Regions from separate parts of the Providencia hangzhouensis genome, predicted to be linked through region 3. Evidence: predicted binding sites of a transcription regulator. Region 3 holds the regulator's gene; each other region holds the start of a gene.
What was found. The regulator CRP, encoded in region 3, controls carbon source genes, mostly activating them, when cyclic AMP is high. The targets are predictions, from matches to a motif close to ATGTGANNNNNNTCACAT.
Positions count from the first base shown of each region.

Region 1: a site for CRP is predicted at 4,408-4,425, ahead of udp (uridine phosphorylase). Genes of this name have one in related genera too.
Region 2: a site for CRP is predicted at 3,612-3,629, ahead of PZ638_RS10060 (sugar transporter). Genes of this name have one in related genera too.

Region 1 covers NZ_CP135052.1:628,974-640,148, forward strand. Annotated here, with positions in the region: gene otnC (3-oxo-tetronate 4-phosphate decarboxylase) at 1-295, shown strand, start outside; gene otnI (2-oxo-tetronate isomerase) at 306-1,085, shown strand; gene PZ638_RS02675 (DeoR/GlpR family DNA-binding transcription regulator) at 1,098-1,865, shown strand; gene denD (D-erythronate dehydrogenase) at 1,929-2,888, shown strand; gene PZ638_RS02685 (GntP family permease) at 2,899-4,275, shown strand; gene udp (uridine phosphorylase) at 4,565-5,323, shown strand; gene PZ638_RS02695 (tyrosine-protein phosphatase) at 5,598-6,380, shown strand; gene PZ638_RS02700 (DedA family protein) at 6,530-7,060, shown strand; gene rmuC (DNA recombination protein RmuC) at 7,168-8,523, shown strand; gene ubiE (bifunctional demethylmenaquinone methyltransferase/2-methoxy-6-polyprenyl-1,4-benzoquinol methylase UbiE) at 8,599-9,354, shown strand; gene PZ638_RS02715 (ubiquinone biosynthesis accessory factor UbiJ) at 9,356-10,009, shown strand; gene ubiB (ubiquinone biosynthesis regulatory protein kinase UbiB) at 9,996-11,175, shown strand, end outside.
Region 2 covers NZ_CP135052.1:2,236,081-2,247,255, forward strand. Annotated here, with positions in the region: gene htpX (protease HtpX) at 1-792, shown strand, start outside; gene PZ638_RS10045 (alanine/glycine:cation symporter family protein) at 1,138-2,520, shown strand; gene PZ638_RS10050 (hypothetical protein) at 2,721-2,999, shown strand; gene PZ638_RS10055 (DUF2594 family protein) at 3,176-3,397, opposite strand; gene PZ638_RS10060 (sugar transporter) at 3,769-4,968, shown strand; gene PZ638_RS10065 (DMT family transporter) at 5,095-5,427, shown strand; gene PZ638_RS10070 (DUF333 domain-containing protein) at 5,474-5,773, shown strand; gene PZ638_RS10075 (FdhF/YdeP family oxidoreductase) at 6,055-8,337, shown strand; gene dsbB (disulfide bond formation protein DsbB) at 8,396-8,911, opposite strand; gene nhaB (sodium/proton antiporter NhaB) at 9,063-10,613, opposite strand; gene fadR (fatty acid metabolism transcriptional regulator FadR) at 10,835-11,175, shown strand, end outside.
Region 3 covers NZ_CP135052.1:331,760-342,934, reverse strand. Annotated here, with positions in the region: gene murQ (N-acetylmuramic acid 6-phosphate etherase) at 1-699, shown strand, start outside; gene murP (PTS N-acetylmuramic acid transporter subunit IIBC) at 727-2,193, shown strand; gene PZ638_RS01510 (GmrSD restriction endonuclease domain-containing protein) at 2,261-3,367, opposite strand; gene PZ638_RS01505 (hypothetical protein) at 3,354-3,959, opposite strand; gene PZ638_RS01500 (LysE family translocator) at 4,121-4,726, opposite strand; gene PZ638_RS01495 (hydrolase) at 4,828-5,811, shown strand; gene PZ638_RS01490 (YheU family protein) at 5,808-6,026, shown strand; gene PZ638_RS01485 (phosphoribulokinase) at 6,204-7,073, shown strand; gene PZ638_RS01480 (OsmC family protein) at 7,164-7,565, opposite strand; gene crp (cAMP-activated global transcriptional regulator CRP) at 7,922-8,554, shown strand; gene PZ638_RS01470 (hypothetical protein) at 8,746-10,323, shown strand; gene PZ638_RS01465 (aspartate aminotransferase family protein) at 10,384-11,175, opposite strand, start outside.

The DNA.
Region 1 (11,175 bases), 300 kb from region 3:
TCCCATCACACCTTATTATGTGATGCGAGTGGGGAAATTGCCATTGATTGAATACTTGCCACCGGGGGATGACCGAATTGGTGAGGAAATTGCAAAATTAGCACCGACACATAATGCGGTATTGCTATCAAATCATGGTCCGGTCGTGGGTGGCAAAACGTTAAGACAAGCTTTCTTCAATGCAGAAGAGTTAGAAGATACCGCTCGCTTATATATCACATTACGCCCACATGGCTTTACAACATTAACGCAAGAGCAAGTTGAACAGCTCGAAAGTCGTTATCCACAAAAGTAGCGAGGCGAAAATGGCTAAATTTGCTGCAAATTTAAGCATGATGTTTACCGAAGTGCCTTTTATACAGCGCTTTGAACGTGCTGCAAATGCGGGGTTCAAAGGTGTCGAATACCTCTTCCCTTATGAAGAAGATGCCGATGTCATTGCGGGGGAGCTGAGTAAACACCATCTAACACAAGCTCTGTTTAATATGCCAGCGGGAAATTGGGCACAAGGGGAGCGTGGTATGGCTTCGATCCCAGGTCGTGAGAAAGAATTTGCCGAAGGCGTACAAACGGCCTTGAAATACGCAAAAGCCTTAGGCTGTAAACAAGTTCATGCGATGGCGGGGAAAGTGAATGAAAACTATACACTTGAACAGCAAACTGCATGCTATATCAAAAATATTCAATATGCGGCGGATGTGATGGCTGAGCACGGTATTCGTGTGCTTATCGAACCCATCAATACCCGCGATATGCCCGGATACTTTTTGACGACACAAAAACAAGCTGAAGCATTACTACCTGAAATTGCTCGTGAAAATGTATTTATCCAGTTGGATTTATATCACTGCCAAATTATGGAAGGTGATTTATTGAAAACAATTGAACGTTTATGGGGTAAATTTAGTCACATTCAGATAGCGTCAGTTCCTTATCGTCATGAACCGGATAGCGGTGAAGTCAATTACCCATGGATTTTTAAGCAGTTGGATGAAATGGGGTATGAAGGCTGGTTAGGATGTGAATACCATCCTGCAGGCCGCACCGAAGATGGATTAGGCTGGCTTAAACAAGCAAATTCATAATTAGGAGAACCTATGCTCCCTTCTGAGCGTCGTGATTTTATTTACCGTTACGTGCATGAACATCAAACCGTATCGATCAGTGACTTGGTTGAGCTAATGAATGTCTCTCATATGACAGTGCGACGTGATATTCGGATGTTAGAAGAAGAAGGGAAGGTACTCAGTATTAGTGGTGGCGTTAAGTTAAATGATGTGCTGCGCCAAGAGTTACCTTGGAGTGAAAAAGCGCGGTTACATCATCGCCATAAGCGTGAAATTGGCCAGTTTGCCAGCTCACTAGTTGAAGATGGGCAAGTGGTGTATCTCGATGCGGGAACAACTACCTTTGAGATAGCACGCGTACTCGGCGAGCGTTTCAACTTAACGATTGTCACTAATGATTTTTCGATTATGCAGTACTTAATGAATAAGTCGCAGCTAAACCTATACCACACCGGGGGATTGGTGGATAAACGTAACCATTCTAGTGTAGGAAATACGGCTGCGATGATGCTGAAAACCCTCAATGTTGATATTGCTTTTATCAGCACCAGTTCATGGGATTTGCAGCACGGGGTTTCTACCCCGCATGAGGAAAAGGTTCAGATAAAACAAACGCTATTGGATGTTGCTCGCCGTTGTGTGCTGGTTTCAGACAGTAGTAAGTTCGGCAAATATGGCATGTTTCGTGTTTGCCCATTGAATCAATTGCACGACATCATTTGTGATGACCAATTACCAACTGATGTGGTGCAGCGGATAACAGAACAAAACATAAAACTTCATTTAATCAAGACATAAAACATAAATAATCTTACCTAAAACTGCATAGCCAGTTAAAAGGCTATAGCAAGGAGAATTACAATGAAAGTTATTATTACTGGTGGCGCAGGCTTTCTGGGCCAGCAGCTAGCCGCTGCTTTGCTTAAAAATAGCCAGGGTTTAAAATTTGACCACCTTGTTTTAGCCGATATTCAATGCCCTACATCACCGGTTGAAGATGCCAGAGTCAGTTGCGTCGCGTTAGATTTAACGCAAGCAGGGGCGGCTGATAAACTGATTGATGCACAAACCGATGTGGTTTTCCACCTTGCAGCTATCGTAAGTAGCCATGCTGAAAGTGATTTTGACTTGGGTATGAAGGTTAACTTTGAAGCCACTCGTCAATTATTGGAAGTCGCTCGTGCCAAGAACCCTGCAATCAAATTTATGTTCACCAGCTCCCTCGCTGTGTTTGGTGGTGAGCTACCTGATGTCATCACAGACTTGTGTGTCGTTAACCCACAATCGTCCTATGGTGCTCAAAAAGCCATGTGTGAATTGATGGTCAATGACTATTCACGTAAAGGCTTTGTTGATGGCCGTGTGATGCGTTTACCAACCATTAGTATTCGTCCGGGTGTGCCAAATAAAGCGGCCTCTTCATTCGCAAGTGGCATTATTCGCGAGCCATTAAATGGGGTTGAAAGTGTTTGTCCTGTCTCCCCTGACCTAGCGCTGTGGTTATCTAGCCCTGAAACTGTGATTAACAACTTTATTCATGCGGTCAGTATCCCTGCTGAAAAATTTGGTAAATCACGCACTGTGAACCTGCCAGGTATCACCGTTACCGTCCAAGGTATGATCGATGCTCTACGTGATGTTGCAGGCCAAGAAGCTGTGGATCTTATTCGCTTTGAGCCTGATGAAGCCATTAACCGTATTGTGGCGAGCTGGCCGGGCAAATTTGATATCAGCCGTGCATTGGATCTCGGTTTTCGTGCAGATGGCTCGTTTGGTGATGCGATCCGTTCGTTTATCACCCACCACGGTTCGTCTAAGTAGGAGATAGCCTATGTCCTATATTCCTATTATTGGCCTCGCAGTGGCCATATTTGTCCTGATCTTCTTAGTATTACGAACGCGTGTTCATGCGTTATTAGCAATGCTAATTGCCGCAGCAATCGCAGGTATATCCGGTGGTTTGACCGCAGCAGAGACAGTGACAGTCATTACAAAAGGCTTTGGGTCAACACTCGGTAGCATCGGTATTGTTATCGGACTCGGGGTAATGATGGGAAGGGTGCTGGAAGTTTCAGGTGCTGCTGAACAGATCGCTTATAGCTTTATCAAATGGTTAGGAAAAAAGCGTGAAGAATGGGCGTTGGCAATTACCGGTTATATTGTCAGTATTCCTATCTTCGTTGATTCCGCTTTTGTGATTTTATACCCATTGGCAAAAGCATTAGCCAAAAATGGTAAACGTAGCATACTAACTTTAGGCGTTGCACTCGCTGGTGGGTTAGTGGTGACACACCACACCGTTCCACCAACACCTGGGCCTTTAGGCGTGGCAGGGATCTTTGGTGTCGATGTTGGCGCAATGATCCTGGCAGGAATGAGCCTCGCTATTCCTTGTGTTATCGGTATTGTTCTTTACGCAAAATGGTTAGGGACTAAATACCCTGAATTTATGCCAGATGAAACGGGTAGTGAAGACCTGAAAGAAGTTCACGCTCGTTATATGGAAGAAAAAGCGAATAAACCATTACCAAGCCTGTTCTTATCGCTTTTACCGATTATTACGCCTATTTTGTTAATTTTCATAAATGCAATTAATGGATTAATTCTTAAAACAGAATCTTTCCAAGGTATGGAAAGCAATTGGTATTTCCAAACATTTGAATTTTTAGGCGCACCCATTATTGCATTATCAATTAGTGTGTTGATCTCTGTTTACACATTAATGCCAAAAGCAACGAAAGAAGAAGTCATCGACCGTATGGAAGAAGGCTTACAAGCAGCCGGTATTATTCTGCTTGTTACGGGGGCTGGTGGTGCATTAGGCGCGGTACTGCGCGATAGTGGCACAGGAAACATTCTTGCTGAGCATGTAGCAAATCTGCCAATTACACCTGTATTGATTCCGTTTATCATCGCGACGTTGGTTCGTTTGATTCAAGGTTCGGGTACAGTAGCAATGATTACCGCAGCATCTATTTCTGCACCAATCATTAGCCAAATACCTGATATTAACTTATTGGTCGCAGCGCAAGCGGCAACCATGGGATCTCTGTTCTTCGGTTACTTTAACGACAGCCTGTATTGGGTTGTGAACAGAATGATGGGAATTAAGGACGTTAAACAGCAAATCATTGTTTGGTCTATTCCGACCACCATTGCGTGGGCAATAGGTCTAGTTGGTGTCCTCGTTCTTGATGTAATTCTCTAATATAGCGTTACTATTTTTAGTTCTGCCAAATAATCAAAGCGCCCAGCAATCAGGGGCGCTTTTGTCGTTATATCAAACTTTCATCTATACTGATGACAATGGATTTTAAAGAGAAATAAGATCAATGAATAAATGTGACATAAGTCACTTAATAATGAAATCAAACTTTTATTGTTTTCATTAAAAGTGACATTCATCACTAAAAAATTATGGCTTTATCGCTATATTATAAATAACGATTAATCAGTATTGACTGATTTAATGATGCCATTGTGTAAAGGAGTTTGAAATGTCTGACGTTTTCCACTTAGGTTTAAAGAAAAGTGACTTACAGGGTGCGACCGTAGCGATTGTTCCTGGGGATCCTAACCGTGTTGAAAAAATTGCACGTCTGATGGATAACCCTGTACACCTTGCGTCATTGCGTGAATACACCTCTTGGCGTGGTGAGGTTGACGGAAAAGCCGTCATTGTTTGTTCAACCGGTATCGGTGGCCCATCAACGTCTATTGCAGTCGAAGAACTTGCGCAGCTTGGTATTCGCACTTTCTTACGTATTGGTACAACAGGTGCAATCCAAGAAGATATCAATGTCGGTGATGTTTTAGTGACAACTGGAGCAGTTCGCTTAGACGGTGCTAGCCAACACTTCGCGCCATTAGAATACCCAGCAGTTGCCGATTTTGATTGTACCAATGCGCTTTATGCCGCAGCGAAAGATGCAGGTGCAACCGTTCATGTTGGTGTAACTGCATCATCTGATACCTTCTACCCAGGTCAAGAGCGTTATGATACCTATACTGGCCGTGTGATGCGTCATTTCAGAGGTTCGATGAAAGAGTGGCAAGACATGGGCGTGATGAACTACGAAATGGAATCAGCCACATTGCTGACTATGTGTTCTAGTAGTAAAGGGTTACGTGCTGGTATGGTTGCGGGTGTTATCGTAAATCGTACCCAACAAGAAATTCCAAATGAAGCGTTACTGAAGAAAACTGAAGGTAACGTATTAAGTATTGTGGTTGAAGCTGCACGCCGCTTACTGTAGTCCGTGATTTACTGGCCCGTTTACTTGACTTTCACTCGGTTGTGGACAAAAAGTAAGCGGGCTTAGTCCTTTTACATACCTCTTATTTCTCTTTATTTCCTTTATAAATGTTACAATTGTTAATCAATTTACAGGAAATATTCTGATCCTCTTATTCGCTAGATCTGTTATTGTCATAAAAACAATTATCAATATTATGTGCCCTTAAATTGTTCAGGTTACATTTGTTTTATTGCTAACTGGAATGAAAGCTGTAGGGCGAAAAGGAATTATTATGTCAACAACACCTTATCTTCATCCTTCTGTTTTGCCTTTAAAAGGCGGTATTAACTTCCGCGATCTTGGTGGTAAAAAACTCGCTAATGGTGGGAAGATCAAGCCTAGAGTCCTGTTTCGTTCCGGTGCGTTAGACCGATTAACTCAAGAGGACGAAGCTGTTCTACGTTCACAAAATCTTTTCCAAATCATTGATTATCGTGATGAAGCTGAAATCTTAGATAAGCCTGATGTCATTTGGCAAGGCGCACATTATGTGCATGCACCAGCAAATCCGTTAGCAAAAGAGGTCACAGCAAATTTAGATAAACTTACGCCAGAAATATTGGAACAATTTGACCCGCAAGCTTTTATGTTCCGTTTATATGAATTATTACCACTGAACAATCCTGCTTATTACCAATTGGTCAATTTACTCAAACAGCCAGAAAAAGGTGGTATCGTACAACACTGTGCGGTAGGAAAAGACCGTACAGGCGTCGGGTCCGCATTAGTATTATTTGCTTTAGGTGCAGATTTAGACACTGTAATGGAAGATTACTTACTGACTAATGAAACACTTGCACCATACCGCAAGCATTTACTCGAAGAGCATGCAAAAACGATGGACGAAAGCATTGTGAAAAAATTTGAGTATGTCTATTCGGTACGTGAAGACTTTTTAAGAACGGCTCTAAACAGTATTGAAAGCCATTATGGCAATGTTGACCAATGGCTAGAAAAAGATTTTGGCTTAGGAAGGCAACAACGAGAAGCACTGCAGAGTCAGTTTTTGGACTAAGTTTCACTAACTGTAAGATGAGTTGTGGATAATCCATTTTTCCGTATCCACAACTTAGTTTTTCTAAAAGTGTTTCTGCTTTGTTTAATCTTGATTTACCACTTTTTCGCTACAGTATTCTGATTATTCCCTAATGAAAGGAACTGACCGTGACACTCAATGAAATTGTCACCATAGTGACGGACTTTACACGCGAACATGAAGTATGGGCGCTTCCTATTATTTTCTTTTTGGCGTTTGGGGAATCTTTGGCATTTTTGTCACTCCTGTTACCAGCAACGGTTATTTTACTCGCGCTTGGCGCTTTAATTGGTGAAAGTAATATTACTTTCTGGCCAATATGGTTAGCAGCAGCTCTCGGTGCTTTCTTTGGGGACTGGCTCTCTTATTGGATTGGTTATCATTACAAAGAAAATGTACGCCATATGTGGCCGATTTCTCGTAACCCACAAATGATTGATAAAGGGCAGCGTTTCTTTGACCGATGGGGTATTTGGGGAATTTTCTTTGGGCGCTTCTTCGGGCCGTTACGAGCTATTGTTCCCTTGGTTGCAGGGATTTGCGCCATGCCACAACGGCATTTCCAACTTGCGAATATTGCTTCTGCGATGATTTGGGCATTTGGTATTTTAGCGCCGGGAGCGCTCGGCCTGAAATGGTTCGCAAGTTGGATAGGCTAAGCTTGCGAAGTGCTTCGCAAAATTTTCTTCGATGGCTAAATTACCTCTGGACACTTATACAGTATCCCATTACCTTACACTAGACTTTGTAAAGTAAGGATTTAACCGTGGATACCTCTCTTTTATATGCTGTTATTGGTGCGTTGAGTGGCGTTTTAGTTGGTGGTTTAGCCGCTTGGTTCTCTATTGCCCAAAAAATTGCGCAAAAAGATCAGGAACTACAACAACTCAACCGCCAACTTGCTGCAAGTGACGAAAAAAACATCCACCTTGCGCAATGGAAAGAAGAGTATGACAGGCTAGATCAAGAATTGCGCACTCAAAGGGATATTAACCGAGAACAAGAAGCGGAGCTTCGCGAAGTTATCACTCGTTTTGAACAGAACCAGCTAGCCAACGAAGAAAAACAGCGAATTTTACAAAATAGCGAACAACGGCTGACAGCACAATTCGAAAACTTAGCAAATCGTATTTTTGAACAAAATGAGCGTCGTGCATCAGAGCAACAACAAAAAAGCCTATTGGCGATGCTGTCACCTTTTCGTGAGCAATTAGAAGGTTTTCGTCAGCAAGTTCAGCAAAGTTTTGGTGAAGAAGCGAAAGAACGCCACACTTTAGCCTATGAAATTCGGCAATTACAGCAGCTCAATAATCAAATGACCAAAGAAGCGGTTAACCTGACACGAGCCTTGAAAGGGGATAACAAAATTCAAGGAAACTGGGGGGAAACTATTCTTACCAGGATCCTCGAAGTCTCAGGTTTACGTGAAGGAAGTGAGTTTGAAACCCAAGTTAGCATCAATACAAGTTATAATAGCCGCTATCAACCGGATGTGATTATCCATCTTCCTGAAGGGAAAGATGTGGTTGTTGATGCCAAAATGTCGTTGGTTTCCTATGAACAGTACTTCAATAGCGAAGATCCACATGAACAGCAACAGGCGTTAAAAAACCATGTGGCATCTATCCGCAATCACATGCGTATGCTAAGCCGCAAGGATTACCATCAGTTACCGGGAATTCGTTCATTAGATTACGTTTTAATGTTTATCCCTATTGAACCTGCGTATTTACTGGCTTTGAAAGAAGCACCTGAGTTACTTGATGAAGGAATTAAACAGAATATTATGTTAGTTTGTCCTTCGACATTGTTAGTGGCGGTGAGGACAATTAATAATATTTGGCGGTATGAACGCCAAGGGCAAAATGCCCAGGAGATAGCAAATAGAGCAGCGAAAATGTATGACAAGCTGCGCTTGTTTGTGGATGATATGCAGGTTTTAGGCACCAGTCTTGATAAAGCAAATAATACTTACCTATCGGCAATGAAACGCCTTGCCGAAGGGCGTGGAAATTTAATTAGCCAGGCGGAAAGTTTTAAAGAGCTTGGGGTCGAAATTAAACAACCTATCCAGCCCCAATTGGTTGAGCGATCAGATACGTCTAATTGTGCGGAATCTTAGACTTCTGATAGGGTTTTGGCCCAAAGACTGTTACACTTCCTACAAAAGTTTGAATGATAAGCAGGCATAAGAGAAATGACTGAACCAACTAAAGAAACCATTGATTTCGGTTTCCGTACTGTCGGCAAAGAAGATAAAGCTGGCCTAGTAGCGAATGTTTTTCACTCAGTAGCATCAAAATATGACTTAATGAATGATTTGATGTCATTCGGTATCCATCGTATTTGGAAGCGTTTTACCATTGAAGCGAGTGGGGTACGTCGTAATCAACGAGTACTTGACCTTGCAGGTGGAACGGGTGACTTAACCGCTAAATTTTCACGTTTAGTCGGTGAAAAAGGTGAGGTCATACTCGCAGATATTAATGATTCAATGCTAAAAATGGGGCGTGAGAAATTACGTGACCTAGGCATTGTTGGTAATGTTAATTATGTACAAGCCAATGCAGAAGAACTGCCATTCCCTGATAACTATTTTGATTGCATTACTATCTCTTTTGGTTTGCGTAATGTCACCGATAAAGACAAAGCGCTACGCTCTATGTTCCGAGTGTTAAAGCCGGGTGGGCGCTTATTGGTGTTAGAGTTCTCTAAGCCAATTATTGAGCCACTGAATAAAGCTTATGATGCCTATTCATTCCATATACTCCCTCGTATTGGTCAGGCGATCGTTAATGATCCCGATAGCTATCGCTATTTAGCTGAGTCAATCCGTATGCATCCAAACCAAGAAACACTAAAAGGTATGATGGAAAATGCAGGGTTTGAACAGGTGACGTACACTAATATGACAGGTGGAATTGTCGCATTGCATAAAGGGTTTAAATTCTAAGATGGAAGCACCATCAACACATACCGAAAATCAAAATACAGTTTTGTATTCTTTGATAACAGCATTGATGGAAACCTCTCTTAACCACATGTTGTTTAAAGAAAAAGTTCTACAGCCAGCTAGAATGCGCTTGGCCGGCAAGGTTATGGCTATTGAACTTAAAGAACTGAATAAAACGTTAACACTCGTTTTTGCTGAAAATCATGTTGATGTGTTAAGCCAGTGGGTTGAGCCTGCGGACTGTACCATTAAAACATCCATCTTTACGCTAGTTAAATTGAAAGACAAACAGCAATTATCTCAACTTATCAATCGTGGTGATATCGTGATTGAAGGGGATATGCAAATTGTACAGCACTGGTCTTCTTTACTTGACTTAGCAATTTGGAATCCTGCTCATTATCTATCACCTTACATTGGTGATGTTGCGGCAGAAGGTCTTAGCAAGTTCCTGAATAAAGGTGCTTGTCTTGCATCTCATTTAGTAAAACGGCAAAAAACGTATATCAAAGACGCAATAATTGAAGAATGGAAGATGGCGCCTAGCCAGCTTGAACTTGCTCATTTTAGTGATGAAGTTGAGCAAGTAGAAAATTCAATGAGTGCACTTGAGCAACGTTTAAGCCAGTTGGAGGAGAAGAATGACACCCGGTGAAATAAAACGACTTTACTTCATTATTCGGGTTTTTCTCTCTTACGGATTAGATGAGTTAATCCCCAAAACTAAACTAACGTTACCATTAAGAATAGGTCGCTTAGGTTTCTTTTGGATTAAAAATAAGCATAAAGACAAAACATTGGGCGAAAGACTTCGTCTCGCCCTTCAAGAACTCGGGCCAGTTTGGATCAAATTTGGCCAAATGCTATCGACTCGCCGAGATCTTTTCCCACCTGCAATCGCAGATCAATTGTCATTATTACAAGACAAAGTGGCAAGTTTTGATGGCAAACTGGCACGAGGCTATATTGAGGAATCTCTCGAAGGGCCTTTAGAACAGTGGTTTGATGACTTCGATGAACAAGCTTTAGCTTCTGCGTCTATTGCTCAGGTGCATACCGCAACGTTAAAAGAAAATGGTAAAGATGTTGTCATCAAGGTTATTCGTCCTGATATTCTGCCAATTATTAAAGCTGATATTAAGTTAATGTATCGTATTGCAAATTGGGTTCCTTTGCTGCCAGATGGGCGGCGATTAAGACCCAAAGAAGTCGTGCGTGAATACGAAAAAACCTTGATCGATGAGCTGAATTTGCTCCGTGAATCGGCAAATGCCATTCAGCTTCGTCGTAACTTTGAAAATAGCGCCATGCTGTATATACCAGAGGTATATCCAGATTATTGCCGTGAAAACGTGATGGTGATGGAGCGTATCTACGGGATCCCAGTTTCCGATATTACTGCGCTTAAAGCGCAGGGAACGAATATGAAACTGCTGGCAGAGCGTGGTGTTAAGGTCTTCTTTACACAGGTTTTCCGCGACAGCTTTTTCCATGCTGATATGCATCCAGGAAATATCTTTGTTAGTTACGATCATCCAGAGGACCCTAAATACATAGGGATAGACTGTGGGATAGTCGGCTCATTAAACAAAGAAGATAAGCGTTATTTGGCAGAAAACTTCATTGCTTTTTTTAATCGTGATTATCGTAAGGTAGCAGAACTGCACGTTGACTCCGGCTGGGTTCCTTCAGACACAAATGTGGAAGACTTTGAGTTTGCTATCCGTACCGTATGTGAGCCTATTTTTGAAAAACCATTAGCTGAAATTTCGTTTGGGCAAGTATTATTGAATTTATTTAATACAGCACGTCGTTTCAACA
Region 2 (11,175 bases), 1.9 Mb from region 3:
AGTGTCCAAGGCCTCATGATCATGGCTGGCCTATTTGGTTTTGGTGGTGCTTTCATATCACTACTGATGTCCAAATGGATGGCTCTAAAATCAGTGGGTGGTGAGGTTATTGAAACTCCACGTAACCAAACAGAACAGTGGTTAGTATCAACTGTTGAGCGTCAAGCAAAACAAGTTGGAATTCAGATGCCACAAGTGGCTATTTATCATGCTCCAGATATTAACGCGTTTGCAACAGGGGCTCGCCGTGATGCTTCGCTTGTTGCAGTAAGTACTGGGCTATTAGAGAATATGAGCCGTGATGAGGCTGAAGCTGTTATCGCTCATGAAATTAGCCACATCGCGAATGGTGACATGGTGACGATGACCTTATTACAAGGTGTGGTGAACACGTTCGTCATCTTTATTTCACGTATTATCGCACAGGTTGCGGCAGGCTTTATGTCCAACAGTGATAACGAAAGTGAAAGTAGTAATGGTAACCCAATGGTTTATTTTGCGGTTTCCATGGTACTTGAAATCGTCTTCGGTATTTTGGCAAGCATCATTACTATGTGGTTCTCTCGTTATCGTGAGTTCCATGCGGACGCGGGTTCTGCAAAATTAGTCGGCCGTGAAAAGATGATAGCTGCATTGCAACGGTTGAAAACGAGCTATGAGCCACAAGAAGAAGGCCGTTTGATGGCGTTTTGCATCAATGGTCGTGGTAAAGCATTCAGTGAATTATTTTTATCACACCCACCATTAGACAAACGTATTGAAGCATTGCGCTCAGGTGAATATTTAAAATAGCCTAAATAATAGTCTAAAGTTAGCTTTAAATAGACAACGATTTTAGTATCTGCCCAGTAATAATTTAATTACTGGGCATTTTTTATCTATACAATATGGTAAATATGCTCCCTCAAAATACCCATTCATAGCTACAAACTCAATTCTAATTCTGACTCGCAATAAATTGTATTAATAACTGTAATCGATAAATCACAAGTGAGCTTACTCACAATCTTCTATTTTAAATGATGAATTACTGAAAATTTGTTCGCTTTTATTTTACTTTTAATCTTTATTAGATTGATAAGGAATTGTTATGAATTCGATTGTTTTGTTAATTAATATGAATTAATTGGGGGTGGGATGGATTTGATAACTACGTGGTTAAGTGAACTAAATGGAGTGGTTTGGGGAGTACCAATGCTGGTTGGGATCTTAGGCGTTGGTATTTATATGCAAATCCGGCTTGCATTTTTACCGATAAGAAAAATTGGGACAGGTTTTAAGTTATTGTTTCAAAAGAATGAATCACGGGGTGAGGGACAAATATCGCCTTTTAATGCATTAATGACAGCGTTATCGGCAACGATTGGTACAGGGAATATTGCCGGAGTTGCAACCGCAGTGGTCATGGGAGGGCCGGGAGCGTTATTCTGGATGTGGATGACGGCATTGGTAGGAATGGCAACAAAATATTCTGAGGCGGTGTTAGCTGTTCGTTTTCGTGAAGTCGATAAATATGGCCAATATATTGGTGGCCCAATGTACTACATTAAAAATGGATTAGGCCCTAAATGGATTTGGCTGGGAACACTGTTTGCCTTTTTCGGTGCATGTGCCAGTTTTGGTATCGGCAATACGGTACAAGCGAACTCAGTGGCAGATGTGCTAGAAAGTAACTTTGGCGTGCATAAATGGTTGACCGCAGGGGCTTTAGTTTTATTAGTTGGTGCGGTATTGATTGGTGGGCTGCGACGTATTTCTGATGTTGCAGGAAAACTTGTCCCATTTATGACTGTTGCCTATTTTGGCGCGGGGGTCATTGTGCTTGGTATTTATTTTACTGAGATCCCTGCGGCACTTTCTCTGGTTGTTACCTCGGCTTTTAACCCTGTTGCTGCTCAAGGTGGGTTTGCGGGGGCTGCTGTATGGGCTGCAATACGCTTTGGGGTTGCACGAGGCGTATTTTCCAATGAAGCAGGTTTGGGGAGTGCGCCTATCGCTCATGCCGCTGCAAAAACACAAAACCCTATTCGCCAAGGACTCATTGCGATGTTAGGGACATTTATTGACACTATCATTGTGTGCTCTGTCACAGGGTTAACTATCATTATTACTGGTGGTTGGCTGACCAGTGAAACAGGCGCGACATTAACCGCATCATCATTCCAAACGGCAATTCCCGGTGGAAATTATATTGTTGCTATCGCATTAGCCGTGTTTGCATTTACCACTATTCTGGGTTGGAGCTTTTATGGCGAAAAATGTGTGCAATATTTATTTGGGTTGCGAGCAATAAAGCCGTACAGAGTTTTATGGCTGATTGCTTTACCTATCGGCGCAACACAATCACTTGATTTTGTTTGGTTGTTGGCAGATACACTAAATGCCATGATGGCGATCCCTAATTTGATTGCCTTGTTACTTTTAAGCCCTGTTGTTTATCGGTTAACACGTGACCATATAAAAGATGTGAACGCAGACAGCATTGATATGGCAAAACAGTTGTACGACAATAAATCATAATCTATTGATAATAAGCTTCATTTTAATAGTGAAGCTTATTATTTCATTAATATCTCTCCTCTCATTCATCAAGCCTATCGATAGGTAATATATAAATCATCTATTTTTATAGGTAAAATTACGGGATGGCGTTAAATGCGCTATGCTTAGAAGAGAAGTTGTAAACCATGCGTATTTTATAAATTAAACAAGGGGATAGAATGGATATTCTGGAGAAAACGTTATTGTTTGGTAATGATTTTTTGACAACGACAAATCCCGCTAGGTTAGTTCCGTTTAAATTTGAGATCTACCGTTCTGAGCAAGGTTTTTACCATCGGATTTATAAGCAAGTTGGTATGTCAGGCGCTAACTTTGGGCAAACGTTTGAAGTGTGGGCTTTTGAAGAACAGAAAAGTTGGGATAAGCAAACCGACGATACAACAGTCGATGAATATATTCAGCATTGCCAAGATATTTATAAACGGAATAATACATAAGTTTTAGAAAAAAAAGCCCCCTTCATAGGGTTCTGAAGGGGGAGCTAAATGAATAAAGAATGGTTTAATTCATGAACAAAGATAGATGATTTTCATGATTAAAACTTAGTTATTTGTGCAGTTTAAACCACTTTATAGCATGTATATCCTTAAAATAGCATTTATCGCTAAATAATCTATTGGCGATACGCTGTTTTTATCTGTTCTAACGTATTTTTATAGGTTTCTGCCTGTTTTTCGTCTTCCATTTGTGCAACTTCACGTTGCATCTTGACCAAAATCTTACCTGCATCAGCTTGGCCGATAGCTTTTAGCATATGCGTTAATAAGTTTTTTAGGCAAGTAACTTCATCTGCTAAGGTATTAACGTTAGGTTCAGTAGGAAAATGGTTTTTCATTAAAGCGGTCCTTTAAGCATAAAAAATAATAGTGAGATTGTAGCATAGAAAGTAATGCGATGTATTTTCAGATAACTGAATGTAATAAATATTCAGATAAATGACTTAAATTTGAACGAATAATGAAACAGAATAGTCGAGAGAATAAAAATAAGCAGACATGATATTGTTCTTGCCAATTAGGCAAAGAGGAGCCTTTATGAGTAATGAAAAAATGTGATACAATTCACATAAAAAGAGTTATTAGCAACCTAGCTTGCTTAGTGACAACTCAATCCTGTATGAAATACCAATATCCTTTCGCAGCAATTTTTACGCACAATTAAACCGTTGTGTATGTTATTTGTGGGAAAGTAAAGGCTAAGAGAAATATGACGCAAGTTTCTAGAAAAACAGCTTGGATCCGTGTAATAGCATTAGCGGTCGCTGCATTTGTTTTTAACACAACAGAGTTTGTGCCTGTAGCATTACTCAGTGATATTGCAAAAAGCTTTGATATGACGGTCGCACATACTGGATTGATGATAACAATCTACGCGTGGGTTGTGGCTTTGATGTCGTTACCTTTAATGCTATTAACCAGTAAAATAGAGCGTCGCAAATTATTAGCTTTTTTATTCGTTATTTTTGTTATTAGCCACATTATTTCAGGGTTTGCGTGGAGTTTTGATATTCTAATAGCAGGGCGTATTGGCGTTGCATTATCCCATGCGGTATTTTGGTCAATTACTGCATCTTTAGCTATTCGGGTTGCTCCTGCAGGTAAAAAAGCCCAAGCTCTTGGGTTATTAGCAACGGGGACCGCTTTAGCGACAGTATTAGGGCTTCCCCTTGGTCGAGTGGTTGGGCAGTTTTTAGGCTGGCGGGCGACGTTTTTAGGTATTGGTATCATTGCATTATTTACTATGGTTGTGTTGATCCGTTTTTTACCTCGTTTACCAAGTGAACATTCTGGTTCGTTAAAAAGTGTTCCTATGCTATTCCAACGGCCTGCACTCGTAGGAATGTTCGCATTAACTGTTTTAGCTGTTACCGCACATTTTACAGCTTACAGCTATATTGAACCTTTTGTTCGAGAGGTTGCATTGCAAAGCCAAAATTTTGCTACTTTACTACTACTGATTTTTGGTGGTGCCGGTATTTTCGGAAGCGTAATATTTAGTCGTTACAGCAGCAAGTTTTCATTATCATTTTTACCTGCAGCAATCGCATTTATGACGATTTGTTTATTATTGCTGATGCCATTAGGTAGAGATGTTTGGTCTTTGGTTATGTTATCAGTGTTCTGGGGAATGGCGATGATGTGCATTGGCTTAGGGATGCAAGTTAAGGTGATTGATTTATCTCCAGATGCTACTGACTTGGCAATGTCAATTTTCTCTGGAATTTTTAATATTGGTATTGGCGCTGGTGCGCTGTTAGGTAACCAAGTTATTGTTCATTTGGGGATGACTCAAATTGGTTATATTGGTGGTGCGATCGGTCTGATAGCCTTTGCTTTATGTGTTTATCTATTCAAGCGCTATAGAGAATCTCTTACTGATAGAATAGACGTAGCTTCAAATCATTAACTCGTCTTAGCACCATGAAGAAGATATAAAAGCTCTGGGTTATTTTCAGGATAGACAGAGCTTTTTTGTTGTATATAGGAAAATAATAAGTTTCATTATTACTAATTCTAATAATAAGGAAAGGCGATGAAGGGTTTGGGTTTTTTGTTGATGTCTATTATTGCAGAAGTCATTGCGACGACAACATTGAAAGCATCTGATGGTTTTAGTCGTTTTTGGCCGTCTTTGATTGTTATTGTTGGCTATGCTGTCTCTTTTTGGGGGCTTTCGCAGGTAGTAAAAACAATGCCATTGGGTATTGCTTATGCAATTTGGTCAGGTTTAGGGATCGTGTTGGTTTCCGTCGCTGCAATTTATATTTACAACCAAAAACTCGATTTACCTGCAATTATTGGTATGCTATTAATTATTATTGGTGTTTTAGTCATCAATTTATTTTCAAAAAGCGGCGGGCACTAAACAGTTGGTGCAAAATGTTCAGGTAGCATGATAGGAGAAGCAGGGAATGAGGCATAGGGTTAATCATTTTTTTCAGCCAATAATAGCAATGTCACTTATTGGCGTTATATCTGTTATGTTATCTGCGTGTGGTAGTTCAAATGTGGATAAATCGGTGGAACATTCTGCGAGTCAGTATGCTCAACAAGTGGTCAATTTAGGCCCCGGTGCACAAGAAGCTTGTATGTCAGCGGGTGGGTTGCCCGCACTCACATTAGAATTAAATGGGTCACAAACTGCAGTATGCCAATTTGCGAATGGTAAACGTTGTGCTGTTGACATTATACAATCTGGCTCTTGTATATAACTCTTCTTTTTATGAAGTTAATTAATTTTCTTTTAATGGAAAGTTAATTAACTTCATGCATTTATTATAACTGAATGTTAAATTAATATTCATCATTTCTTTTTTTAATTATATTCTAATTGCTCATTTATAAATCATCTAATTATGAACATCTATTTAAGTGTTTATTTTAATTATTGATATTTAACGGCGAAGTTACTAATATTAAATAATAAAGAAAAGTTTAAATAATTATAAAAGCATATATAAAGACATTTCCATTTATTAAAGAGTAATGCCTAATGAAAAAGAAAATTGAAGAGTATGATGGCCCCGCTGCGGGTTGGGGGGCTGTAAAAGCAGTTGCAGAAGCTTTACGTGGCCAAATGAAAGTAGGACACGATATCATTGCAATGTTTGAAATGAATAAGGTGGATGGCTTTGATTGCCCTGGCTGTGCGTGGCCTGACCCTGTCCATACAGCATCATTTGATATTTGTGAAAATGGCGCAAAAGCAATTGCTTGGGAAGCAACATCTAAAAAAACAACCCCGGAATTTTTTTCTAAATATACTGTAACAGAATTACTCGAATGGGATGACTTTCATTTAGAAGATGAAGGGCGTTTAACTCACCCCATGAAATATAATTCACAAACAGATAAATATGAACCTATCGAATGGGAAGAAGCCTTTCAACAAATAGGTACGCGTTTACAAAGTTATTCAGACCCAAATACCGTTGAATTTTATACCTCCGGCCGGACTTCAAATGAAGCCGCATTTTTATATCAATTACTGGCTCGTGAATATGGAACAAATAATTTTCCAGACTGTTCAAATATGTGCCATGAGCCAACGAGTGTTGGTCTTGCTAACTCTATTGGTGTCGGTAAGGCGACGGTATTATTAGACGACTTTGATAAAGCAGATTTAGTGATTTGTATAGGTCATAACCCTGGGACTAACCACCCGAGGATGTTGAGCTCATTGCGTGAAGTTTCTAAACGCGGCGCAAAGATCATTGCAATAAACCCTTTAAGAGAGCGTGGTCTTGAGCGCTTTACCTATCCACAAGACGTGTTAGAAATGCTAACGCTAGAATCTACACCTTTAGCGGGGCACTATTATAAAGTTCGTGTTGGTGGAGACACTGCGTTACTTAAAGGGGTTATGAAGTTATTGATTGAAAAGCACCAAGCCGCAGTAGATGAAGGAAAAGAGCCTATTCTCGATACTGAATTCATATCAACTCATACACAGGGTTATGAAGCTTTAAAAAATGACTTACTGACAACAAGTTGGAAGGATATTTTAAGGGTTTCTGGCTTGCCACGCGAGTCTATCGAAGAGATTGCAGACCTTTATATTGAAGCAAAAAGCACCATTATTTGTTATGGCATGGGGATCACTCAGCACGAACATGGTACGCAGAATGTTCAGCAATTAGTCAATTTGCTGCTACTTAAGGGCAATATTGGTCGGGAAGGTGCGGGTATCTGCCCATTGCGTGGCCACTCGAATGTGCAAGGTGATAGAACCGTTGGCATTACAGAAAAACCGTCAAAAAGCTTTTTAGACAAAATTGAACAACGATTTGGTTTTAAGCCACCAAGCGAATTCGGTCATGCTGCAGTCGCGAGCATGCAAGCCATTTCTGAAGGAAAAGCGAATGCTTTAATTTGCATGGGAGGAAATTTAGCGGTTGCAATGCCTGATAAAGACGCTTGTTTTGCTGGTATGAAAAAGCTTGATTTAGCGGTTCATACTGCAACTAAACTAAATCGCTCCCATTTATTAACAGCTAAGCAAACATTCTTATTACCCGTATTGGGTCGCAGTGAAATAGACAGACAAAGCAGTGGTGTGCAATGTGTTACTGTAGAAGACTCAATGTCGATGGTTCACGCATCAAAAGGTTTACTTAAACCATGTAGCCCTTACCTTAAATCTGAGTGTGCGATAATAGCAGGAATAGCTAAAGCGGCAATACCTCAGAGTAAAGTCGAATGGGATGATTTTATCGGTAACTATGACTTGATCCGTGATGCAATGGAGGCGGTATTACCTGGCTTTGATGATTACAATGCACGTATTAAAATACCGGGAGGATTTCACCTGACAAACGCTGCTTCTGAGCGTCGTTGGTTAACTCAATCAGGTAAAGCTAATTTTGTACCGACAGAAGGCGTTATTGAAGACCCAAATTCAGCAGTAAACAGTGAATTGATTTTGGCAACATTACGCAGCCATGACCAGTATAATACTACAATTTATGGGCTAAATGACCGATACCGTGGTGTGTTTGGGCAACGAGATGTTGTTTTCATCAGTGGTGCAGAAGCCCAAAAACAGAAGTTACAGGCGGGAGATAAAGTGAATCTCATCGCATTAGACCGTGAACAAAAACCGACAAAACGCCGTTTAGATAACCTCACTGTGGTGATCTATGATATGGCAGACCGAAGTATTGCCACTTATTTCCCTGAAGCCAATAATTTAATTTCATTAGATAATTTCGACCCGCAATGTGGTATTCCTGCGTATAAAAATATCCCTGTGAAATTAGAGAGAGTCATTCAATAGATAGATGTTATTGTTTAGGAACCCCAAATGTTGAATTTAACATTTGGGGTTTTAAAGATTATTTTTTGGCTGGGAAGAATTGGCTGATGATAACAATGATTGCAACTAAGAGATAAGCCGCGAAGATACCAATTAACCATTGTGGCATATCAAGCCCTAAGAATGCCCATTGCCTAACGGCACAGTCACCTGTTGCTTCAAACACTGCAGGGACCCACTCTTGTAATGGTAACCAATCAGGGAAATTAACGAAAAAATCGCAAGAAGCAAATGGAGAAGGATAAAGTTGTAGCATGGTATGTTCCCATGCAAGGTCTAAGCCACGCCAAGCAGAGTAAACCCAAATAAGAATTGCTACCCAGCGTATTACCATATTCCGTGGTGCTATTGCCCCAATTAAGCCAGCAACCATAATGCCAAGTAATGCAACACGTTCATAGACACACATAACACAGGGTTGTAGCTTCATCACATGTTGAAAATATAAGGCCGCACACTCGAGCATAAAGGCAATAAAGGCCATGAGTAGCCAGGCGCCTCTTCCTTGCGAGCAGTAGTTAAAAAATCTGAACATACTTAGTATCCTAATTGAGTAATGCGCACATTTTGCCTCTATCAGCTCGATAAAAAAAGCAATTAAAGTGAAATAATGCAATTTCAGATAAGGCTTTACCTAACATTACAATTAGCCATATTGGTATATGGCTAATTGTTTTAAAGTATAGTTACTGGGCGAATGTAATCAAACCGATACTTTCCATCCAATGAGTGATTGGTACTAGCCAGAGCTCTACCCCTAATAACCCGACAATAGTCATTACGATGGTATATGGAAGAGCCATCCAAACCATACGACCGTAGGATAAACGGATTAGTGGAGATAACGCTGAGGTTAATAAGAATAAGAAAGCAGCTTGCCCATTAGGTGTTGCAACAGAAGGCAGGTTAGTACCTGTATTAATTGCTACGGCTAAGAATTGGTATTGTTCCATTGATACCAAACCTTCATTCGCTGCTTTTAAGGCTTCAGTAATGTAAACAGTCCCTACGAATACGTTATCTGATACGGCAGAGAGTAGGCCATTAAATAGATAGAATAATGATAATTGTGACGACTCAGAGGATTGCAGCACAAACTGAATAAATGGGGTGAATAGTTGTTGGTCAATGATTACGGCTACAATACTAAAGAAGACAGTTAATAATGCGGTAAAGGGTAACGCTTCCTCGAAGGCTTTCCCCAACGCATGTTCTTCTGTGATACCACAAAATGCGGTCGTTAGCACGATAACAGAAAGACCAATAAGGCCAACTTCCGCTAAATGGAAAGCAAGAGCAACGATTAGCCACACGCCAATTAAGCCCTGAACAACTAACTGTGCAAGATCTCTTTTGGTACGTTTAGCCGTCAGTTTTTTATCGTGCTCAGTCAAAATTTGACGTACAGAGTCAGGAAGTTCAGCACCGTAACCAAATAGCTTGAACTTTTCAACAACAAAACAGACAACCAAACCACAAATAAAAACAGGTATGGTCACAGGAGCCATACGAATATAAAAAGTAATGAAGTCCCAATTAACATGCTTTGCAATGATAAGGTTTTGTGGTTCACCAACCATGGTCATGACACCACCAAGCGCGGTACCAATACCGGCATGCATCATTAAGCTACGTAAAAATGCCCTAAATTGCTCAAGGGTTTGCTTTTGTTCCGCACTATTAATGAAACCATCATTTTGTAGGTCAGTGTTACTGGGCTGGTTAGAGGCATATTGGTGATAGATAGAATAAAAGCCAATTGAGACGCTAATGACGACGGCAATAACGGTTAATGCGTCTAAAAATGCGGATAAAAATGCACTTGCCATACAAAAAGCAAGGGAAAGAATGCGTTTAGACCGCACGTTTATCAACAGTTTGGTGAAAACAAATAACAGTAATTGCTTCATGAAGTAGATACCAGCTACCATAAAAATCAGTAACAGGATAACTTCAAGGTTATTGCTAATTTCATGTGAAATTTGGGCAGGGGTGGTCATACCAATAATAACGGCTTCTATGGCTAAAAGACCACCTGGCTGCAATGGGTAACATTTAAGAGCCATTGCTAATGTGAATATGAATTCAACAACTAATAGCCAGCCTGCGACGAAGGGGCTGATGAAGTAAAAGATAATAGGGTTAACTATTAAAAATACAATAATTGCTAATTTGTACCAATCAGGCGAATTTCCCAGGAAATTTTTCAAAAAAGCAGTTTTTAAACTAAAATCCATTATGATTCGTTATCCTCTTTTATGCGGATGTCGTGTATTGTGCTATACATACTACTCTTATCTTTTGCGGATTTTAAGCTTATTTGCTAATTGAGAGCTTATGAATTATATGGAAATTCTATGATTTGCCTCACTCTTTATTTTTAGTCTAACTATATCAGACGATGACAATCTGGTATGATTTGCCCAATATCCGTCTAAATGTTTGGAATAATAAAAATATGGTTATTAAAGCTCAAAGTCCGGCTGGTTTCGCGGAAGAGTATATTATTGAGAGCATATGGAACAACCGCTTTCCACCAGGTTCAATTTTACCCGCAGAGCGTGAGCTTTCGGAATTAATTGGTGTGACACGAACAACCTTACGTGAGGTGTTACAGCGCTTGGCTCGGGACGGTTGGCTAACCATTCAGCATGGTAAACCAACTAAAGTGAATAACTATTGGGAAACGTCTGGTCTAAATATTTTGGAGACATTGGCTAGGCTAGATCACGATAGGGTGCCCCAGCTAATCGATAATTTATTGGCAGTACGTACCAATATCGCTGCTATTTTTATCCG
Region 3 (11,175 bases):
GCAGGAACCTCTGGCCGTTTAGGCATCCTTGATGCCAGTGAGTGCCCGCCAACTTATGGGACGCCACATGAACAAGTTGTGGGTTTAATCGCCGGTGGCCATCAAGCTATTTTCCGTGCCGTAGAAAATGCAGAAGATAAGCCTGAACTGGGTGAACAAGACCTCAAAGATATTCAATTTAATGATAATGATGTGTTAGTTGGTATCGCAGCCAGTGGGCGAACGCCTTATGTATTAGGCGCTTTAGCGTACGCGAAGGCTGTTGGTGCAACAACAGCGGCCATTAGCTGTAACCCAAATAGCCCAATTGCCAATGCCGCAGATATTGCTATTACTCCCATTGTAGGTGCAGAGGTTGTCACCGGTTCTTCACGCATGAAAGCAGGAACAGCACAAAAATTAGTGCTGAATATGATCACCACTGGGGCGATGATCCGTATTGGAAAGGTGTTTGGTAATTTAATGGTCGATGTCGAAGCAACAAATGCCAAACTCATTGAAAGACAAACTAAAATTGTGATGGAAGCAACCGACTGCGACCGAACTACCGCAGAGACCGCCCTTCAACAATGTAACCGGCACTGCAAAACTGCCATTTTAATGGTGTTATCGGGTTTAAATGCCGATGACGCACGTCAACTACTCTTAGATAACAACGGTTTTATTCGTACGGCTCTCAATATGGCCTCATCCGCCTAACTTGCGGACTTCAATGGGATAAATAGTATGGCTAAAATAACAATAGAAATGATACAGCAGATCCTGCAACACGTTGGAGGACGCCGTAATATTAAATTAGCGGGCAATTGTATGACCCGTTTGCGGCTCACACTCAACAATGACCAGCTAGTCGATAAAGCTGCACTCAAACAAATTGCAGGAGTGCTTGGCGTTATTGAAAGTGATGAACAACTGCAAGTGATCCTTGGCCCAGGTAAAGCGCAAACTGCCGCGGACTTGATGAACCAACTTTTAGATAGTGATGAAGAGGATAACCACGAAGCAGCAGCCCAGCCTCAGGATCTGAACGATATTGCATCCGCAAATAAGCAGCAACTGAAAAAGAAACAAACCAGTGCCGTTCACCGATTTTTATCCAAATTTGCCACCATATTTACTCCGCTAATTCCAGGTTTTATTGCTGCGGGCTTACTATTAGGTTTTGCAACTCTGGCGAAACAAACCTATTTTCCAGCAGGGCTCCCGACAAAACCTGAAGAGCAGACCCTACTCGTACATACGATTCTGTATATGTCGGTATTTAGCAAAGGGCTGTTTAGCTTCCTAAGTATTCTTATCGGTTATAACACTCAAAAAGCCTTTGGCGGTAGCGCAGTAAATGGCGCCATCATTGCTTCACTGTTTGTTCTTGGGTACAACCCTGAAATAGCTAAGGGGTTCTATTCTGATATGAATAGCTTCTTCGGGTTGGCTATCGACCCAAGAGGTAACATTATTGGGGTATTAATTGCGTGTATTTTTGGGGCATGGGTCGAAAAACAAGTACGTAAAATTATTCCAGCCAACCTTGATATGATTTTAACTTCAACAATTACCTTGTTAATTGTTGGTGCTGCAGTGTTTATCTTCATCATGCCAATTGGCAGTTGGTTATTCTCTGGTATGTCGTGGCTTTTTGTTCATTTAAGCAGCAATCCATTCGGAACCGCTATACTTGCTGGGCTATTCTTAATTGCAGTAATGTTTGGCGTGCACCAAGGTTTTGTTCCGGTATATATGGCACTCGTTGAAACCCAAGGCTTTAACTCACTTTTCCCTATCCTAGCAATGGCTGGTGGTGGGCAAGTTGGTGCAGCGATGGCGTTGTACGTTAAAGCCGCAAAAGATTCAGTGTTACGTAATCAGATTCGCGGGGCCATCATTCCAGGTTTCTTAGGTGTCGGTGAACCACTTATCTACGGTGTAACCCTTCCTCGAATGAAGCCGTTTGTCACCGCATGTTTAGGCGGTGCTGCTGGGGGGTTCTTTGTTGGACTCGTGGCTTGGATGGGTTTACCAGTTGGTTTAAATACTGTCTTTGGCCCGTCTGGCTTAGTCGCTATCCCAATGATGACCTCTGCTGATGGCGTGTTCCCAGGGATGTTAGTTTATGTTGGCGGGTTATTCGTTTCCTATTTATTCGGTTTTATTTTTACCTACTTTTTCGGCACTAAAAACGTCGATTTAGATTAATCAAGTTTACATAATCAAACTCCCCTATCAATCTGTTAATAGATTAGTAGGGGAATAAACACTAAGCTTAATTTATGATTTTCTCAAAAATATTTTGAATTTCAATATCTCTGATCTCTCTTTCTTTTTTATTATTTACACCTTCTTTTGCTGCATTTTTATAATCATCAGATAATTCAACTGAATCTATAATTATTTTTATTTCATTAACCTTTCCGTCATCATTAATATCAATCTTATTGATAACTCTACAAAAATAGACAAAAAGGCTAAAAAAATTGGCCTTTCTATACCATAGAGATGATTTTTTGAATTTCAGTTTATTAAATAAAATAGCTGATTTTTCCAGTCTTTCCAATAATTTATCTTTTAAATCAAACGACTCATTATACTGTTCAGCATATGTCCATGATAATTCATTTCGATTGAAAAAACCGCCAATCGTGGTTGATATAATATTCAATGTATATTGAAGATTTGTTTTTTTCGCAATTTCATTAATAGAGAATAGATTTTGGCTAGTCATCAACTGCCTAAACTCTTTTGCTTTTTTGTTTTTATCAACCGCTTTAGCCCAGTCTTTAAAGCTATCTTTTATATATGGATTATTTCTTATGTTCGTAATTTCCTCATCTTCATCATCTTCAGCAGAAGATAAGTCCATCTGGCCTGAAATAAACTCTGAAAAATGCATGAACTCCGAAGCACTAAACTCTGATGACTTTCTATCTATCATTGTCAATGAATTCGAAGTTCTATTGATTCTCTGAAAAATATCAGCAATAATTTGGTCATCATTGGTTAAATCCAATTCTATCACGGGTATTTCATATTTATAGAAGTCTTGTTTTTCCTCGTCCGTCAATTCAGAGAATTTTCTGTTATTAACAGATAGTTTCCCTGAAATGAACTCCATTATTGCATTAGTTCTTTGCTGCCCATCAACAATTGAAGCAATACTTATTTTTTTGTCTAAATCAATTTTACCTTTAGACAAAAAAACATGCGGGAATGGGTATCCTAGCAATATTGTTTTTATAAACTCCTGTTTATGAAGATCCCTCCAGACTAAATTCCTTTGGAAAAACGGGTTAGTTACCAGCCTACCAGATTCAATATCATTCATATAATTTAGTAGTTGTACAGACCTGATCTTATAATCAATCGTTTTCATTTAAGATACTCTTATTTTCATGATTGTTAGCTTTAAAGTAATTAATACTATACTTTTGCCTATTTTTAAAGCTTTCTTCAGAAGAGAACAAGCAAGCTGATATCTTAGAATAACTCTCTTTATGATCTAAAGTTAGTTCGTTGAAGAAATCAAACCAGTTTTTTCTAGTATTTCCGAATGGAAAATAAAATGGGTGAATAAATCCTCTAGCTACATTATTTATATAACTCTTATATACCTCAAAACTCTTAAATGATGACTTCTTAGTAAAGTTAAATGTATCATCCACTATGCCATTTAAAATTTTATCAAAAAGAAAGCCATCAACTATAGCAATATCTAAGTCAGATGAACCTTTACTATATTCATTAGATGTCTTTAAACTAAATCCTATATGAGCAGATCCTGTAACATAAATATGTTTAAAGGGAACTGAAAATTTATTACTAATTTGATTTAAAATCACATATGTAGAGTCATCTGTGTTCATGAAACCTACAGACGGAGAGGATAAATATAATTTTTTAACAACTAAATCAATATCCTCACCTTTAATTATTTTTTTATTCTTTTCTATAATTTCGGAAAGCATTTACTTTATTCCTTCAAATAGTAGAGAATCTTTCTTCTATTTACGGCTTAATCTCAGCCTAATTATATAGCCTATTAAGATAAAATCAGCCACAAATATTTAATTTATTTTATGTATTAGCTATCGAACTCTTATAAAGTCTCTAGCACGTACAACAAAGATCATTCCAACCAAATTAACGGCACGCACAGTGCAGTTAATAAGCCCATCACCCAGTTAAAAATAAACCAAGCACGACGGCTACGTAAAAATAGGCTAATTAATGAACCAAACCCCATCCAAATTAAACCCGCCACTAAGTTAACTATCACAAATGCGATACTCATCATTAAAATAGATTGGGTAAATAATTCACCGGGGAGGCTAAATCCCCCGACAGCGCCTAGCCCCATCATCCATGCTTTGGGGTTTAAAAACTGTAATAAGCCGCCTTGATACCAAGTAATGCTTTTCGCAACTTCGCTATTCGTCTTCAGTGGGGCATAATTTGCTGTCGCTGTTTTCCATGCTAGCCATAGCAAATATAGACTTCCGGCGAATTTTAAGGCGACATGAAGCGCAGGATAGAGCAATAAAAGTGCAGCAACCCCGAATGCGGAGAGATAGAGTATTGACTGCATCCCTAACATAATACCAAGGCATAATATTATTGTATGGCGAAAACCGTAGTTTGCTGCACTTGACGTTAGCAACATATTGTTAGGGCCGGGAGTGACTGCAGCAATGAATAAAAACGTAAAAAGAGAAAAAACCAGCCCCAATGTCATTTATAATTTAGCCTCAAACTCAAATTTGTTTACTTGCATCACAAAAAAATAACAGTATGTTATGTGACTCACAAGAGTCCCCATTAAATAAAAATAAGGCTATGTCAGAAAACTTTCGTCCAATAAGTTGGGCTAAAAATCCACACCTCCAAACATTACTGCCAAGGATTTTCCGTAGAACACCGAAAATCAAACCAATATGGCAGCGGCTTGAATTGCCTGATGGCGATTTTATCGATCTCGCTTGGAGTGAAAAACCTGAGCTAGCGGCACATAAGCCACGTTTAGTGATCTTCCATGGTCTCGAAGGCAATTTTAAGAGCCCTTATGCCCACGGGATGCTAGAAACGGCCCAAAAGCATGGTTGGTTGGGTGTAATTATGCATTTTCGCGGTTGTAGCGGTGAACCCAATCGCCAACAGCGAATTTACCATTCAGGTGAAACCAGTGATGCTCGCTATTTTCTCCGTTGGTTAAAACAAACCTATGGTGATACGCCGACGGCCGCAGTCGGCTATTCTCTTGGTGGTAATATGTTAGCGTGCTATCTCGCAGAAAGTGGGCAAAATGCAGATTTAGATGCGGGCGTCGTGGTTTCGGCCCCATTAATGCTAGAAGCCTGTTCTTTGCGGATGGAAAAAGGAATATCTCAATTCTATCAACGCTATTTACTAAATGGCTTAAAACGTAATGCAACGCGTAAATTGGTACGCTACCCTGGCTCACTACCTTTAAACTTGCTGCAGCTTAAACAACTAAAACGCATCCGTGAATTTGATGATGTGATCACTGCTCGTATTCATGGTTTTGATGATGCGACAGATTATTATCAAAAATGCAGCGCATTACCTAAATTAGCTTACATCACGAAGCCAACATTGATTATCCACGCTAAAGATGACCCATTTATGGCGCCTGAGGTTGTTCCTGATTTATCATTTTTACCCCACAATGTGGAATACCAAATGACAGAACATGGTGGGCACGTAGGCTTTGTGAGCGGTACCTTGAGAAAACCGCAAATGTGGTTAGAAACACGCATCCCTCAATGGTTAACGCCTTATTTAGATAAGGAAATAATGTGATTATTCCTTGGCAAGAACTTGAACCTGAAACATTGGAAAACCTAATTGAAAGCTATGTCTTACGGGAAGGAACCGACTACGGCTCCCATGAAAAAAGCTTACAAGATAAGGTCAACGATGTGAAACGGCAGTTAGTTTCTGGTGAAATTGTGCTAGTCTGGTCTGAATTGCATGAATCGGTTAATTTCATGCCTAAGGGGAGTTTTTCTGTCTGATGTTTTTATTCTATGGTTCATTTTTACGTCATCATCTATCATGAATTAAGTTACAGGTTTTCCACACAATCATGTCGTAAAACCATCAAATAAAACTCAAAACCCTAACACCCGTTAATCCGCTTCATGCACTATTGATTAAAATAGTGCTTATAAGCGCAACACAGGGAGTCCACGATGTCCAAAAAGCACCCAATCATTGCTATCACTGGTTCGAGCGGAGCTGGCACAACCTCAACTAGCCAAGCATTTCGTAAAGTTTTTCACCAATTAAATATCCAACCAGCAACATTAGAAGGGGATAGCTTTCATCGCTATACACGCCCTGAAATGGATATGGCTATCCGTAAAGCCAGAGAACAAGGCCGGCACATCAGTTACTTTGGCCCCGAAGCGAATGATTTTGCGTTGCTTGAACAAACCTTAATCGACTATGCAAAAACAGGTTGTGGGCAGTCCCGTAAATATCTACATACTTATGATGAAGCGGTACCGTATGGCTTGCAACCTGGGACATTTACCCCTTGGGAGCCGCTACCAGACAAAACAGATATTTTATTTTATGAGGGGCTGCATGGTGGCGTTGTCACTCCAGAACATAATGTTGCACAACATGTTGATTTGCTTGTAGGTGTTGTCCCTATTGTCAACCTCGAATGGATCCAAAAATTGATCCGCGATACCACAGAGAGAGGGCACTCCCGCGAAGCGGTTATGGACTCTGTTGTACGTTCAATGGGGGACTATATTAATTACATCACGCCACAATTTTCTCGCACCCATATCAATTTTCAACGCGTTCCTACGGTAGACACCTCTAACCCATTTTCGGCTAAAGCTATCCCATCACAAGACGAAAGCTTTATTGTGATCCGCTTTCGTGGGCTAGAGCAAATTGATTTCCCCTATTTGCTGTCAATGATATCCGGCTCTTTTATTTCAGCAATGAATACAATTGTCGTCCCAGGAGGGAAACTCAGTTTAGCAATGGAATTAATTATGGCACCAATAGTCGAAAAACTAATTAATCAAAAGAACAACAGTTAAATTATTTTTTGATTAAAAAATAAGATGCTTATCATTAATTAAGGTAAGCATCTTTCAATTCAAATATATTAATAAAAATTAAATTTATTTTTAGTTTTTTATTTCAAAGCTGTGTGTGACTTCAACGGTTTTCTCTAACATCAATGCGACTGAGCAATATTTCTCAGCAGAAAGTTGAACGGCACGTTCGACTGCTTTTTCCGTTAATTCATTCCCTGTCACAATAAAATGCAAATGGATTTTCACAAAATAACGAGGGGCTTCTTCACGACGTTGTGAGGTTAATTTAACTTCACAATCCGTAATATCGTAGCGGCCCTTTTGCAAAATCGAAACGACATCAATTGCGCTACAACCCCCCGCTGCCATTAACACCATTTCCATTGGGCTTGGGGCTTTATCACCCGCATTGCCATCCATCATCACCTGGTGCCCAGACGCAGACTCTCCTAAGAAAGAAAGCCCTTCAACCCACTTTACTCTTGCTTCCATTGTATTTCCCCTTGAAATGAAATCGGTTTAAAGGCTACATTGTTCCATAGATATAAGGAATGTTATATCAACTTTATTTGGCTGAAGCGATACAGGGAAGACTTTCTTTATTGAATATGCTACAAACAATACTTAGTTGATAGGATTAAGATCAAAACTCAACAGTTTAATTGATCATATTATAGTGTTGATATCAATTTGCGTTACCAAGAGCAATCAAAAACGCTGAAGTAATCAGCCCCTTGATTATTTAAAGGTATATAAGGCAAATTAATATGCTAAGCTAGTGACTTTAAAGCCAGCCTTTCTAGTACGTTTTTCCGAATGGCTGCAATAACATACAGAGGATAACGCTAATGGTTCTCGGCAAGCCACAAACAGACCCTACTCTTGAATGGTTTTTGTCACACTGCCATATTCATAAATATCCATCCAAGAGCACTCTTATCCATCAGGGTGAGAAAGCAGAAACCCTTTACTATATCGTTAAAGGTTCGGTGGCTGTTTTAATTAAAGATGAAGAAGGCAAAGAAATGATCCTCTCTTACCTGAATCAGGGGGATTTCATTGGTGAGCTTGGGTTATTTGAAGAAGGGCAAGAACGTACTGCGTGGGTTAGAGCAAAAATCGCCTGCGAAGTTGCTGAAATTTCATATAAAAAATTCCGTCAATTGATTCAGGTTAACCCTGATATTTTAATGCGCCTTTCTGCGCAAATGGCTAGTCGCCTACAAACAACATCTGAGAAAGTCGGTAACCTCGCATTCTTAGACGTTACAGGCCGTATTGCTCAAACTCTATTAAATTTAGCCAAACAACCTGATGCGATGACACATCCAGACGGTATGCAAATCAAAATTACCCGTCAGGAAATAGGCCAAATCGTGGGTTGTTCCCGTGAAACAGTTGGCCGTATTTTGAAAATGTTAGAAGACCAAAACCTGATCTCTGCACATGGTAAAACAATTGTGGTTTACGGCACACGTTAATTAACCTTTCAGCCTGGCCACCTTTGGCTGGGCTATTATTGTAAACAGCGGTATATCAATGATATAGCGCTGTTTTTCATTTCTTTGCTTATGGCCCCTTTATTGACTTTCTAGCACACTCGCGTTTTTTGATATTAATTAAAATATACTTATATAAAATAATTAATAATTAATCATCCGAGATTTTATATATGCGCACTATTACTAGCACAAAAAACCAAGTTATTTCGCCACAATTAGAAAATAACAAAAAAGATTTTATTAAGAATAAAACCTTTTTTGAAAACTTACAATATGCAAATCAAGCATCTGTAAATTCCCCCACATTAGTGAAACAACCTACAGAACAGATAAAAAAGACACCACGTGAAAACTTTGTATCTTCATTAAATATAGGAAGTTTGCTACCTAATACCCAGCCAACTCATAAGACATTTTATCCTAAGCATAAAACTATTTTTGAAACTCAAAAAAATAAAAATATTGACATCCGCTCTATCGATTTCAAGACTAGCCTTGATTTTTTTAAAAATATGCCTAGTTCTCAAGATCAGAGCTTAGTTTCTCGCTATCCCCTCATATTTAAAAATTCGAGAAAAATAGAAAAAAATTTTACCCCAGTAGAAGACCATTCAATTACCCATAAAACTCAGGAAGACTTACCAATGCAAACAAGTAAAAAAAACAACGTTGAAACCTCAACGTTTGTAGATTTTCATTTAAACCGTTCCGCAGGTATGCTATCTAATTTTAAATATAAAATAAAATCCATTCATGAAAAAAGTATTCGCAAGTTCAGAGATGTTTTTAAAACAAATAAAAAGGAAGAACTATGCGTTAAATTTGAAAATGGCGAGGCTAAGATTATAGATAAAACTACTATAACCAGTCAAAATTTAATAAAAAAACACGAAAAAATTAAAGATTCGAATAAAGAAGTATTTCAAGATAATAATCAATTAAATAATATCAATACTCTAGACTCTACTGAACCATCACCTGACAAAAATAAAGAGTGCGGAAATATTTTTAATAAAATGGAATCAGCCATTAGCACGTTAGAAGATCATTTCAATGAATCTACCACAAATAAACAACTAGCTTGGGACAATGATGGTATTGACTGGTATAAAGCACAAGATGAAAGTCTAAATACAGAGAGTAGCGAACTTGTTAAACAAGCGTATTCACAAGATATTATTGATGATGCAACTCGCATAATAAATAAGTCAGACTCTGATATTATCAGTGAAAATGCAAAAACAATATTTAATGAATTTTTTAGTGATAACCATCAGAATTCAAGCATTAATTTTTATTCGAGTAATGAAAGTATAAACTCTAATTTATCTGGTTATGTTTCAGAGAATTCTGTCGATTCTGGGTATAGTTCAGAAAACAAGAAGAAAGAAACAGTGGTTAATTTAACCACCTCCGAAAACCACACAAAATCTAAAATAACAGATAATTTAGATCGGAAAGAAAAATCAATTATTAGAAAAAAAAAGCCTAATATCAAAATACGCCACACCGAAAAATCAAAAGCTCGCAAACAATTTATTAGTAATGGATATAAATTATCGCAAAGTAAAGAAGAACAAACAATAATCCCTAAAAATAAAATACCAAAAGCTAAAAGCTTAGAGTATACCTTGCAAGACCCACAAAAAACATTAGAAGATATAAAAAACCTTATGACAGAAATAGTCAAAGAAGAAGCTCATATATCTCACCTTCAATCTGAATTAAGCCTCTTGGATAATAAATAACCGCTTGCTTAAGGAACTAGTTGCAGAGACATTAATGCCTCTGCAACTTTCAATTAATCATTAACTCAGTAACTTCTCTATTGCCGTTTCTAATTTCGCCATGCCGCTATTAATTTCTTCTTCCGAAATAATCAGCGAAGGCGTAAAACGTAAAACATTAGTGCCTGCATTGAGCATCATCAGCCCTTCTACTGCGCTGGCTTGCAGGATATCTTTCGAGCGGTTCAATAGTTTGCCGTCAAGCTCAGCACCAATTAAGAGCCCCATTCCTCTGATCTCAGAAAAAATGTGGTATTTATCGTTAAGCTTATTCAAATGAGCAATAAACAATTCACGGCGCTTTTGAACGCCATTTAATACATCTTCTGTATTAATAATATCAAACGCCGCATTACCTACTGCACAAGCTAATGGATTACCGCCATAAGTGGTACCATGCGAACCCACTTCCATCGTTTTCGCAATTTCTTCAGTAGTAATCATTGCACTGATAGGGAAACCGCCACCCAATGCTTTTGCCGTGGTTAAAATATCAGGCACAACGTTGTAATGCATATAAGAAAATAATTTACCTGTACGCCCCATACCGCTTTGTACTTCATCAAAAATCAACAATGCATTATTTTCATCACATAGCTTGCGAACTCCTTGCAGGAATTCTGATGTCGCAGGGGTGACACCACCTTCCCCTTGTACGGGCTCTAACACCACAGCACAGGTATTTTCATCAATGACCGCTTTGACCGCATCCAGGTCATTAAAAGGCACATGAATAATATCCGCAGGCTTTGGCCCAAAACCATCTGCATATTTCGCTTGCCCGCCCACCGAAACGGTAAATAATGTGCGCCC